3 regions of the Brevibacillus sp. NSP2.1 genome follow, and region 1 is predicted to be linked to each of the others. Evidence: riboswitches for the same ligand, from Rfam matches in the RefSeq annotation. Region 1 holds a riboswitch; each other region holds the start of a gene.
What was found. A riboswitch is a leader RNA that binds a small molecule or an ion and turns the genes downstream of it on or off. The one in region 1 is predicted to bind lysine.

Region 2: it holds a riboswitch for lysine, as region 1 does, so the genes downstream of both, M655_RS19370 (aspartate kinase) here and dapD (2,3,4,5-tetrahydropyridine-2,6-dicarboxylate N-acetyltransferase) in region 1, are expected to answer to the same signal.
Region 3: it holds a riboswitch for lysine, as region 1 does, so the genes downstream of both, M655_RS22050 (amino acid permease) here and dapD (2,3,4,5-tetrahydropyridine-2,6-dicarboxylate N-acetyltransferase) in region 1, are expected to answer to the same signal.

Annotation. Positions count from the first base shown of each region.
Region 1 covers NZ_CP048274.1:2,010,510-2,014,517, forward strand. The annotation lists gene M655_RS10100 (EcsC family protein) at 1-474, shown strand, start outside; gene M655_RS10105 (GNAT family N-acetyltransferase) at 475-1,020, opposite strand; gene M655_RS10110 (flavodoxin) at 1,123-1,566, opposite strand; lysine riboswitch at 1,722-1,911, shown strand; gene dapD (2,3,4,5-tetrahydropyridine-2,6-dicarboxylate N-acetyltransferase) at 2,029-2,739, shown strand; gene M655_RS10120 (aspartate aminotransferase family protein) at 2,754-3,968, shown strand; gene M655_RS10125 (N-acetyldiaminopimelate deacetylase) at 3,972-4,008, shown strand, end outside.
Region 2 covers NZ_CP048274.1:3,997,613-4,001,620, reverse strand. The annotation lists gene uvrC (excinuclease ABC subunit UvrC) at 1-1,764, shown strand, start outside; lysine riboswitch at 1,851-2,037, shown strand; gene M655_RS19370 (aspartate kinase) at 2,282-3,523, shown strand; gene M655_RS19365 (DUF2507 domain-containing protein) at 3,651-4,008, opposite strand, start outside.
Region 3 covers NZ_CP048274.1:4,547,458-4,551,465, reverse strand. The annotation lists gene M655_RS22055 (TolC family protein) at 1-76, opposite strand, end outside; gene M655_RS22050 (amino acid permease) at 270-1,712, opposite strand; lysine riboswitch at 1,826-2,012, opposite strand; gene M655_RS22045 (DinB family protein) at 2,128-2,436, opposite strand; gene M655_RS22040 (CGNR zinc finger domain-containing protein) at 2,633-3,190, shown strand; gene M655_RS22035 (inositol monophosphatase family protein) at 3,291-3,560, opposite strand; gene M655_RS22030 (hypothetical protein) at 3,585-3,722, opposite strand; gene M655_RS22025 (alpha/beta fold hydrolase) at 4,004-4,008, shown strand, end outside.

The sequences.
Region 1 (4,008 bases):
ACCTTTGCCACGGTACAGGGCGCAACGACAGGCATCGGCGGCATTTTTACGCTGGCGATTGATATTCCGTTGCTGCTCGGCACGTCGCTGAAAGTGCTGCAAGAAATGGCGCTATGCTACGGCTATCGCCCGGAGGACAAGCGGGAGCGGCTGTTCGTGGTCAAATGCCTGCAGTTCGCTTCTTCCGATATCGTCGGCAAAAAGGCGATACTGGCTGAGCTGTCGCGCTTTGACGAGCCTGCTGCGCAAAAAGACGTCATGGCGCAATTGCAGGGCTGGCGGGAAGTCGTGGTGACGTACACGGAAAATTTTGGCTGGAAAAAGCTGTTTCAGATGGTGCCGATTGCAGGCATCCTGTTTGGGGCGTACTTGAATCGCTCAACCGTCCAGGATGTCGCCGAAGCGGGGCGAATGCTGTACCGCAAGCGGCGAATCCTGGAGCGATTGCGCGTGGAGCAAAACAAAGAGGAATGATTAGCTCCAGTCCTCTGCCGTGATCGCAAATAGGAGGTGATCTTCCCACACGCCGTTGATTTGCAAATAGCGCAAGGACAACCCTTCGTGGCGAAAGCCGTTTTTCTCCAACACGCGGATGGAGGGAGTATTGCGGGGCATGACAGCGGCCTGTACCCGGTGCAGCCCGGCTTCCTGGAAGGCGTACGCGAGCGCAAGCCGTACGGCCGCAGTGGTGTAGCCTTTGCCGTTGCAGGCTTCATCCATGAAGTAGCCGATGGTCGCGTTTTGCCAGGCGCCGCGCACGACGTTTGACAGAGCGACGCGGCCGATCATTTCGTCCGTGTCGCGCAAAAACACGCCAAAGGCGAAGGCGGTCCCTGCTGCAAAGTCTTGCTCCGCTTGCGCAATTTGCGCCTCCTGACCGCTCAGCGTCAGGAAGGCGGCGGAGCGGAGCGGCTCGAACGGTTGCAGGAAGGCATGATTACGCAGCCGAAGCTTCAGAAGCTCGGCTGCGTCATTTGCTTGCAGTGGTCGCAAGTAGACCGTATGCGTATGTAACGTCATGATATCAATCCTCCTTCTTGAGAAAAGATGGATCGACATTTTATCATGACAGCGCTTGCTTGAAAAGGATTTTTTTGGACAACTTCTTTTCCGGCGCTAGTCTTAGCCGAGCAGCTCGGAGAAGGAAACGCCAAACTGTTTGCAAATCTCTACTTCTTTTGCGTTAGGAGACAGCTCGATTTTCAGACCTTCGAGTGGAGTTTCCGCTCCGCGCTCGCTCGCTTTTTTCAGCAAAATATCTACAGCAGCGCCCACATGCTCGTAAGCGGAGTCGCAGGAACCGAAAGCCGCGACTTTTTTGCCGCTCAAATCAATATCGTCCATCTCTTCGTAAAAGTCCAGGCACTCGTCTGGCAGATCGCCGTCGCCCCATGTATAGGCACCGAGCAAAATGGCATCGTAGTCTTCCAGTTCCTTGGCAGTGGCATCCATGACTTCTTTTATCTCCAGGTCTTTTCCGGTGGAACGAATCCCTTCGGCAATTGCTTCAGCAACTTCCTGCGTGTTTCCTGTCATGCTTGCGTACACCATCAAAATGCGGCTCATAAGAAGTAAACCCTCCAAATAAGATAATGAAAATCATTCTCACACAAATAAAATAATGAAAATGATTCTCGTTGTCAACAGTTATTTTTCTTTCCATAAAGCTGTTGCCACAAGTGATTGATTTTGGTAGAGTAAAATGAAATTATAATATTGGAAGTCTAAATAGAGGTGCGCCGAAGATGAGTACATCTTTTCGTAATCTGCCAGGGGGCGGGAAGAGAGGGAAAGGCTAAAGCGCCGAAGCTGTTGCTGTTCCCCTCGGATAGCAGCGGCTGGGGTGATTCGTGAACAATGAGCATCCTGTCACAAAAGGCAATCGCCTGTTTGTGGAGCGCTATTTACGATTTGCTTGGGCAGTATGGAAAGCAATGAGATAGCGAATGCACTCATTGCTTTTTTTAGTCAGGGGAGCGGTTCGCTCTCGTTGACAGGCACGCTTTTTATTAAAAGGAGGATGTACCAGTGAACATGATGGATGCCAATGAAATTATCGCGTTTATTCAAAAAAGCGAGAAGAAAACACCAGTGAAACTATACGTGAAAGGCAATCTGGAGGGCATTGACTTCGGTGCCAGCTCCAAGACGTTCATTACAGGCACGACTGGCGTTGTGTTTGGCGAATGGAAAGAAATCGAGCCGGTTCTGGCTGCGAACGCTGACAAAATCGAAGACTACGTAGTAGAAAGCGACCGCCGCAATTCGGCGATTCCGTTGCTCGACACAAAAGGAATCCAGGCGCGCATCGAGCCAGGCGCGATTATCCGCGACCAGGTGACGATCGGCAACAACGCAGTCATCATGATGGGCGCTACGATCAACATCGGTGCTGTGATTGGCGAAGGCACGATGATCGACATGAACGTCGTCGTCGGCGGCCGCGGAACGATCGGGAAAAACTGCCATATCGGCGCTGGTTCTGTCATCGCAGGCGTCATCGAGCCGCCTTCCGCGCAGCCAGTCGTAGTGGAAGATGACGTCGTAATCGGTGCCAACGCCGTGGTTCTGGAAGGCGTGCGCGTAGGAAAAGGCGCGGTTGTGGCAGCGGGCGCGGTCGTCATTGAAGACGTGCCGCCATACGTTGTGGTGGCTGGTACACCAGCGCGCGTGATTAAACAGATCGACGACAAAACTCGCTCCAAGACGGAGATCAAGCAGGAGCTACGTCAACTGTAGGGGAGAGAGCTCACATGGACTGGCGTACGCTTGATGAACAATACATCGTCTCTTCCTACAAACGCTTGCCGATCGCGATCGAAAAAGGGGAAGGCAACTACCTGTACGACACAGCGGGCAAAAAGTATTTGGATTTGTTTACGGGGCTGGCCGTCAATGTGCTCGGCCACTCCCATCCGCGGATCGTCCAGGCGCTGCGCGAACAGGGCGAGCGCTTCCTGCACATTTCCAACGTATTTTTGAACCAGCCGGCAATCCGGTTGGCCCAGCGGCTGGTGGAGCAGACGATCCCGGGAAAAGTGTTTTTCACAAATTCCGGTGCGGAAGCGACCGAAGCCGCGATCAAAATGATCCACAAATGGACGAAGGCAGAAGGGGCCGGGCGCGAAGGGATTGTCGTGCTCCGCAACAGCTTTCACGGCAGAACATTGGGCGCGGTGCGGCTGACCAGACAGGCCCATGTGTATCAGGATTTTCCGCAGCCGGACTTTCCGGTGTACGAGCTAGACCCTGAGGATGCGGACGGCTTGCGGGCGATTTGCCGCGACGCGAAGCCGGCCGCTGTCCTGATGGAGCCTGTGCTCGGCTCTGGAGGGGTCGTGCCGCTGTCGGAGCCGTTTTTGCGCGAAGTGGCGGCGATTTGCCAGGAGGAAGGCATGCTGTTTGCCATGGACGAAATCCAGACAGGCATGGGACGCACTGGTAAGCTGTTTGCCTACCAGCACGCAGGCGTGACGCCGGATTTGATCTTGTTTGCCAAAGGCGTAGGCGGAGGGCTTCCGCTCGGTGGCGTGATTGCCGGAACGAAGCTGATGAACCAGTTCAAGCCGGGCGACCACGGGACGACCTTTGCGCCGTCGCCGCTTTCGGCGGCTCTCGGCAACGTGGTGCTGGATGAGCTGCTCGATCCTGCTTTTGCGGCAAGCGTGGACGAAGTGATCGCGTACTTGTGGGCGGGCCTCGAATCGCTGCGCGCGCGTCTCCCGGAACAGTTGCAGGCGCTCCGCGGCAAAGGCATGATGGTCGGCATCCCGCTCAGCGCCGCACCGGAAGAGGTCAGCCGTTTGCAGCAGGCATTGCTTGATCGCGGCATTCTCGTGGACGTGACGCAAAAGACAATCGTGCGTCTGCTGCCGCCGCTCACCTTGACCAAAGAAGACGTCGACCTTTTCCTGGACAGCTTTGCAGCGGAACTCGCTGTGCGGCACGGGGCCAAAGGGGAGGCGTAAACGATGGCGACATCGCTGTTTACCCAGATTCGGCGCGACC
Region 2 (4,008 bases), 2.0 Mb from region 1:
GACAAGCTGGCTGTGCTGCCAGAAAAGCCCGGCTGCTACCTGATGAAAAATGCAAACGGGGAAATTATATACGTCGGAAAAGCCAAGGTGCTGAAAAACCGCGTGCGCTCGTACTTCACCGGAAGCCATAACGGGAAGACGCAGCTTCTGGTCAGCGAGATCGCGGACTTTGAGTATATCGTGGTGTCGTCTGCGATCGAGGCGTTATTGCTGGAGTGCAACCTCATCAAAAAGCACGACCCGCGCTATAACGTCATGCTTCGCGACGACAAAACCTACCCATACATCAAAATTACGAACGAAGCGCAGCCGCGGCTGGAAATTACCCGCAAGGTGCTGAAAGACAAGGCGAAATACTTCGGGCCGTACCCGAATGCAGGCGACGCGTCCGAGGTGAAAAAGCTGCTCGACCGGCTCTATCCTTTGCGCAAATGCCGCAACATGCCCAAGCAGGTATGTTTGTACTACCATTTGGGCCAATGTCTCGCCCCCTGTGTGTACGAGGTTTCGGCTGAAGAAAACCAGCGACTGGTAGATGAGATCAGCCGCTTCCTCGACGGCGGACACGAGCAGATGAAGCAGCAGCTCACGGAAAAAATGCTCCAGGCCGCAGAGGCGATGGAGTTTGAGCGGGCCAAGGAGTTCCGCGATCAGATCAAGAGCATCGAAGCGGTGATGGAGAAGCAGAAAATTACGTTCACCGATACGGTTGACCGCGACATTATCGGCTTTGCCGTGGAAAAAGGCTGGATGTGCATTCAAATTTTTTACATGCGCCAGGGCAAGATGATCGAGCGGCAGACGACCTCCTTCCCTTACTACGGAAACGAGAGCGAGGACTTCATGTCGTACGTCACCCAGTTTTACTACGACAAGCAAAACGCGCTGCCCAAAGAAATTTTGCTGCCGGAGGAAAGCGAGCCGGAGCTGTTGAGTGAATGGCTGGGAGTCAAGGTGTTGACGCCCAAGCGCAGCAAAAAGCGCGAGCTGGTACAGATGGCTTGTGAAAACGCGCGGATCGCCCTGCAGGAAAAGTTCGCCCTGATGTCCAAGGACGACGCGCGGACCGTTCAGGCGGTGCACAACCTGGGGCATGTGCTGGGGATCGGCGTCCCGCACCGGATCGAGGCGTTCGACAACTCCAACATCCAAGGAACCGAGCCTGTGTCGGCGATGATTGTCTTTACGGACGGCCGTCCGGACAAAAAGGAATACCGCAAGTTCAAGATCAAGACAGTCGAAGGGCCGGACGATTACGGCTCCATGCGCGAGGTAATCCGCAGACGGTATTCGCGCTTGCTGAAGGAAAACCAGCCGCTGCCCGATCTGATCGTCATCGACGGGGGCAAAGGGCAGATCAGCGCCGCCATGGACGTGCTGGAAAACGAGCTGGGGCTGTACATCCCGGTCTGCGGCCTGGCCAAAGACGAAAAGCACAAAACCGCGCAGTTGATGTACGGCGATCCGCCGGAGCCGGTGAATCTGAAGCGGGACAGCTACGAGTTTTACTTGCTGCAGCGCATTCAGGACGAGGTGCACCGGTTTGCGATTACGTTTCACCGACAATCCCGGACGAAGACGATGCTCTCCTCCCAGCTCGACGAAATACCGGGCATCGGCGAAAAGCGGCGCAAGCTGTTGTTTACCCATTTTGGCTCGCTGAAAAAAATGCGCGAGGCGACGGTGGAGGATTTCCGGCAGTTGGGGATCGGCGACAAGCTGGCGAAGCAGATTATCGCCCATTTGCGCAAGCTGGAATCGTAACGTTTTTTTCAAAAAGCAATTGAACCGTTCGGATTCCCGTGATATAATGCGTTTCAAACAGAATAGTTAGCCTCACTTCCCTTATGAAGTGAGGTAGAGGCGCGAAAACCAAGAGTACCACCCTGAGATCGGGTATCTGTGAAGGGAGCGGGAAAGGGGAATTCGCCGAAGTGTGGAGGAAAACCCGTAGTTCTCCATGCTGGGTCTGCATTGAACAAGTGCAGGACTGTCATCTGGCTCTTAACCGGCGTCAGATGGAGTGCTATCTCACGGTGTGTCAATGTGAGCGGTGATAGGTGTTGTCCTGTCATGTGCTGCATTGTCCGCGTGTATTGGGAGGGAGGAACCGGTATGTCGAAACAGTAGGCAGCGGCAGGTACTTATTCCTTGTCGGTGCCTTTTTTATAAAGTGACAGGTAAAATTTTCCATAAACGAACAAGCGAAAACAAGCTAATAAAACGAGAGAAAACGATACATTCTACAAACATTGGATATGAGAAAAGGGAGAGAAGCCGCATGGGGTTGATCGTGCAGAAATACGGAGGCACCTCTGTAGGGACTATTGAGCGAATTTTACGAGTTGCGGACCGAATTATCAGCTACAAAGAAGAAGGGCATGACCTGGTAGTCGTCGTGTCTGCGATGGGCAAATCTACCGACGTCCTGGTAGATATGGCCAAACAGATCAGCGCCTACCCTTCCGAGCGTGAAATGGATATGCTGCTGACCACGGGGGAGCAAGTATCGATCGCATTGCTCGCGATGGCCTTGCATTCCAAAGGCTACGATGCCATTTCTTTGACTGGCTGGCAGGCCGGAGTGACGACAGAAGCGATCCACGGCCGGGCGCGGATCAAGCAAATTGATCCACAGCGCATTCAGGCGGAGCTCGGTCGAGGCCGCGTCGTGATTGTGGCAGGGTTCCAAGGTCTTAGCGACGAAGGAGAAATTACAACGCTCGGCCGCGGTGGATCGGATACATCGGCGGTTACGCTGGCAGCCAGCCTGAATGCTGACAAATGCGAGATTTTTACAGACGTTTCTGGCGTTTACACGGCCGACCCGCGCATGGTGCCGGCAGCAAGCAAGCTGAATACGATCTCGTATGATGAAATGCTGGAGCTTGCCAATCTCGGCGCAGGCGTCCTGCATCCGCGTTCGGTGGAGGCTGCGAAAAAATACAAGGTACGGCTGGTGGTCCGCTCCAGCTTTACTGCCGAAGAGGGTACGTACGTTGAGGAGGTTGCCAACATGGAAACAGGAAGAGTAGTAAGTGGAGTCGCGCATGACGAAGATGTCGCCAAAGTTACGGTTGTCGGGATGCCTGCAAAGGTGGGGACTCTTTCCCGCCTGTTCAATACACTCGCAGACAACCAGGTGAACGTCGACATCATCATTCAAAGCTCCTACGATGCCGCTGTCACGAACATTTCGTTTACGGTCGCGGCAGATGACTTGAAAAAGGCGCTGGATACGCTGGAAAACAACAAAGCGGAGCTGGGCTTCGAAAAAGTCGACTTCGAGCAAAACTTGACCAAAGTGTCCATCGTCGGCTCCGGCATGGTGAACAATCCGGGGGTTGCCGCTGAGATGTTCCGCGTTTTGGCTGAAAAAGAAATTTCTATTAAAATGGTTTCGACGTCGGACATCAAAGTGTCCTGCGTTATTCCTGCTGGCCAAACCGAGCTTGCCGTTCGCAGCCTGCATACGGCATACGGACTTGATGTGGCGGAAACAGCAGTCGTGCACGGCTTATAAGAAGCAAATGCTCCCTCGCCCGCTGGCAGAGGGGGCATCTTTTTGAATGATTCGCGAGTGCGGGTTCCCGCTGCCTTTTGCAATGACAAAAGTATGGCAGTATCCCGCACAAAGGCGAACGGCTTGTTTATTTTTGCGTCCGCACCTTGATAAGAATGCGGGACGAGCTTTCGATCTCCAGTTGTGCGGACGTGTCCTTGCCCTTCCACTGCTCGATGCTGCCGGCGATGATTCCGGCTTCCAGTGACAAGGCGCGGCTGAGCCGCTCGGGCGTTTGGTAGTTGTAGATAGTGTGCGAGAGCTTGTAGACGATCGCGTCTGCCGTTTCTTCCACGAGATCGAGCTGTCCCAGCCCAAGGCGGATAAAAGGGAGAATCGGGCCCGTGGAAGACTGAACCGGAATTTTCCGGCCGATGTCTTTGCCCAGCCAGTACAATATCGGGCTTTCGCTGTCTCCCAATAAGGCGTTCGTCAATGTTTCGCGG
Region 3 (4,008 bases), 2.5 Mb from region 1:
CGAGATGAGCATTGCCTGCCAACAGCGCGGCAACCAGCGTGGTGCTGTAAATGTGCTTGGACAACCTGGATTTCATTATGCTACCTCCTATAAAAAGTAAGAAAATATAATGATAACGATTATCATTATCAAATTTCATGAACAGTATATATTTCCATGCGTTATTCGTCAATACGAAATATGAAAATGTGATAGGAAATATAGTTTGCGCCAAAAAAAAGATTCCCTGCGACGAGGGAATCTTGTAGAGAGTTGTTGCAACGCTATTTTTATTTTTCGTCCATGCTGAGATCGACTTTGTTCAGTGGTACCAGCTTGCTTTTTTTCGTGTATTTGTAAACCAGCCAGACGATCAAAAACAGCGGCAGTCCGATGTAGGAGACGAAAACGCCGTTCCAGTCGATTTCTCCGCCGATGAACGCGGAGTAGTTTTGGCCGATGATGACGATGCAGCAAATGATGAAGGCGAAGATCGGGCCAAACGGGAACAGCTTCGCCCGGTACGGCAAATTGCGCAGATCGCGGCCTTGCGCCAAGTAAGCTTTGCGGAAGCGATAGTGGCTGACGGCGATGCCGAGCCAGGCGATGAAGCCAGACATACCGGAGGCGTTCAGCAGCCACACGTACACTTCGCCATCGCCGAACAGCGAGGACAAAAACGCCAGGGCACCGATGGCCGCTGTCATGATGAGGGCATTGACGGGAACGCCATTGCGCGTCACTTTGGCAAACCATTTGGGCGCTTTGCCTTCCTTCGCCAGCGTCCACAGCATACGGGTGGATGCGTACATGCCCGAGTTCCCGGCTGACAGAACGGACGTGAGGATTACTGCGTTCATTACGGAGGCGGCAAAGGCAAAGCCTGCTTTTTCAAACACGATCGTAAACGGACTGATGGCAATATCCGTAATATCTCCGCTAATTAGATTCGGATTGTCGTACGGTACGAGCAGCCCGATAATCAGGATCGCGAAAATATAGAACAGCAAGATGCGCCAAAAAATCTGGCGAATCGCTTTCGGGATGTTGCGGGCAGGGTCTTCGCTCTCCCCGGCGGCCACACCGACCAGCTCAGTTCCCTGGAACGAGAACCCGGCAATCATGAACACACCGAGAAGGGCCATGAAGCCGCCGTTGAATGGCGCGTCGCCTTTGGTGAAGTTTTGGAAGCCGACTGCTTCGCCGCCCATGATGCCGAAAATCATCAGGACACCGATCACGATAAAGACGATGACCGTCATGACTTTAATCAAGGCAAACCAGTATTCGGATTCGCCGTAGCTTTTGACAGACAACAAATTCAGAGCAACCATCAGGCAGAGGAACAGGGTACTCCACAAAATGGCGGGAGTATCCGGGAACCAGTATTTCATAATCAGCGCCGCGGCAGATAGCTCGACGGCAATCGTAATCGCCCAGTTGTACCAGTAATTCCAGCCCAGCGCAAAGCCGAGGGACGGATCGACGAATTTGGTGGCGTACGTAGAAAACGAGCCGGATACAGGCATGAAGGCAGCCATTTCCCCCAGGCTGGTCATCAAAAAGTAAACCATGATGCTGATGGCGATGTAGGCGACCAAGGCTCCGCCCGGTCCGGCCTCGTGAATCGAGCCTCCACTTGCCAGGAACAGGCCCGTCCCGATGGAGCCGCCGATGGCGATCATCGTCAGATGGCGGGCTTTCAAACCACGTTGCAGTTGATTCTGTGACATATGCTGCTTGCACGACCTTTCTAAAAATTTGAGAAGGTCGGTCGGAAACGAAAAAACCGCCAATAGCCAAAAAACGGCACAGGGCGGTATGATCCAATCCCCACCAAGCCTTCACTGAAGATAGCACACCACGTTTGCCCGGCAAGCAAACGTGACAGTTCTGTCCCTTTCGGGTACAGCCCCAGCCCATGCGCACAGAGATACGCCATGAGCTTCGGCGGCTTTTCCCTTTCCTGGAGTCATTGATTTCTTCTGAATCTCGTACAGGATGACATAAAAGCCGCGACCTCTACCCTCACCGTGAATGATGAGGATAACATGTATGAAATTGATTTATTTATCAACTATATAAGATTGACGGTTATTTATCAACGAAAAAAGTTGCGCTGCAAAATATTGGCATGGAGCGGTTTTGCTACAAAAAGGATCGGCGTGCAGGCCAGGAGCCTTGCAACTTGCGGATCTGCACGATTTGCCCTGTGTGAAAAGCGTCGTGCAAAATAATGCTCATCACGCTTTGCCCGGCAGGGATGCTCGGAAGCGGCTGGTCGAACGCTTCGTCTGACAGAGCGACGAGCTTTTCATGAATTTGGCGATGGACGGTTTCCATCCGCTGTACGGTGGCCTGCCAGGCTGCTTCGTCGTCGGGCGATCCCGAAGGCTGGAACGTGTCGTCGTTCGTCTCGGCGGTATTGATAAATTCCGTGCCGACCTGCATTCCCATTCGTGAACAAGCAGTTCCATCCGATTCATGTGGTTCCTCCTCGTCTGTCAAACAGATTGGTGAAACGTTATAATGGCAATAAGAAGCAGCTTGTAACCACCTAAATATTTTATGTTGGTTACGGATAGAGAATACCATACACAGGCTGAGCATACAAGAAGCAAAAGAAACGAAAAGCAGATGGGGGAAGAGTGGAGTGAACTGGCTGTGCATTGATTTTTTAAACAGTGATTGGCGCGATTGGCGCGGGTCTGGCCGCAGGGAAAATCGGCTGGCGAAGCAGGAATGGCTGGAGCAGCTTTTGCGGGAATACGCTTTGCACGCCCCATTGCCTATTGATGAGGCGAGTGCAGTGGCGCTGTTGCGTTTGCGCGAATATATGCGCAGTCTGCTGGAGCGGGTCGTGCGCGGGGAAGCGTTGCGGCAGGAGGAACTGGAGGAGCTGAATCAGACGCTCGCGAAGGCGCCTTTTCACGTTCGCGTCATCTCTGCGGGCAAGGAGAGCGGGTATGAGCAGGAGCTGGTCAGCGCCTCCAGCGGCTGGGAGCTGGTGATGGCCCGCATCGCGGCTTCCTTTGCCACGCTGCTGCTTCCTGAGCACGTGCAGCGCATCAAGATTTGCGACAACGAGGACTGCCGATGGGTGTTTTACGATGAAAGCCGCAATCGGGTACGCCGCTGGTGCGATGACAAAATGTGCGGCAATCTCATGAAGGTGCGCCGTTTTCGGGAGCGGCAAAAGGAGAAAAAGTAAGGAATCGGCCGTAAGCTTGCCGACGGAGAGATTCATCGGTTCCGAGGACGCAAACAGCGTGCCCAGGACGGATTCGGACAGCGCTGTTTTGGCCGAGACGCTAATTTTGCTGCCATTCAAAAAAAGCGCCCTGTCTTGCAATGGCAGTAAACATCTCATCCCGGCAAGGGTCGTACACAAAGGAAACGGCCGTCTGACCGTCGCGGACGAGGCAGAGAGAGACGGCCCACATCGGCATGCCTTGCAAAAAGTGGACGGCTCCGTCGATGGCATCGCAAATCCAGTACGGGGTCGAGTATTCCGGCTGTTTTTGCAGGGAGGCATCAAATTCTGCATCGGACCAGCGATACGCGGGAAAGCGCTCCGCCAAGCCGTGCCGGAGCAGCTCTTCTGCTTACGGATTTAAGGCGTGAAAACGTTCGTTCATCGCTTGCTTGCTCGTGCAGGCTGGCTCCTGCGCAAATTCGGCAAACAGTCTCTGGCCGACTTTTCGCAGCAAAGCTTCGCAGTACAACACATCGTCTTGCTTCATAACGGTTCCCCAACCTTTCTTGTTTGGATCGTGTCCTTCGGCGCAGCGACAGCGCACGTTCCGCGTTCAAGAGCGGACTGGCCCATTGGTTTGAAAGCTGTTCAGCCAAGGGCAAACGACACGATTTTTATTAGTGGTATGTAAAAGTACTACTAATAAAACAGGTTGCCGTCAATACATGTGCACGCTTTTTGACGGGAATGGGCAAATGGCGCACATGGAAAGGAAGATTGAGACATAATAAGAAGCAAGCAACAAGGGAACGGAAGCGAGGTGGCGGAATGAG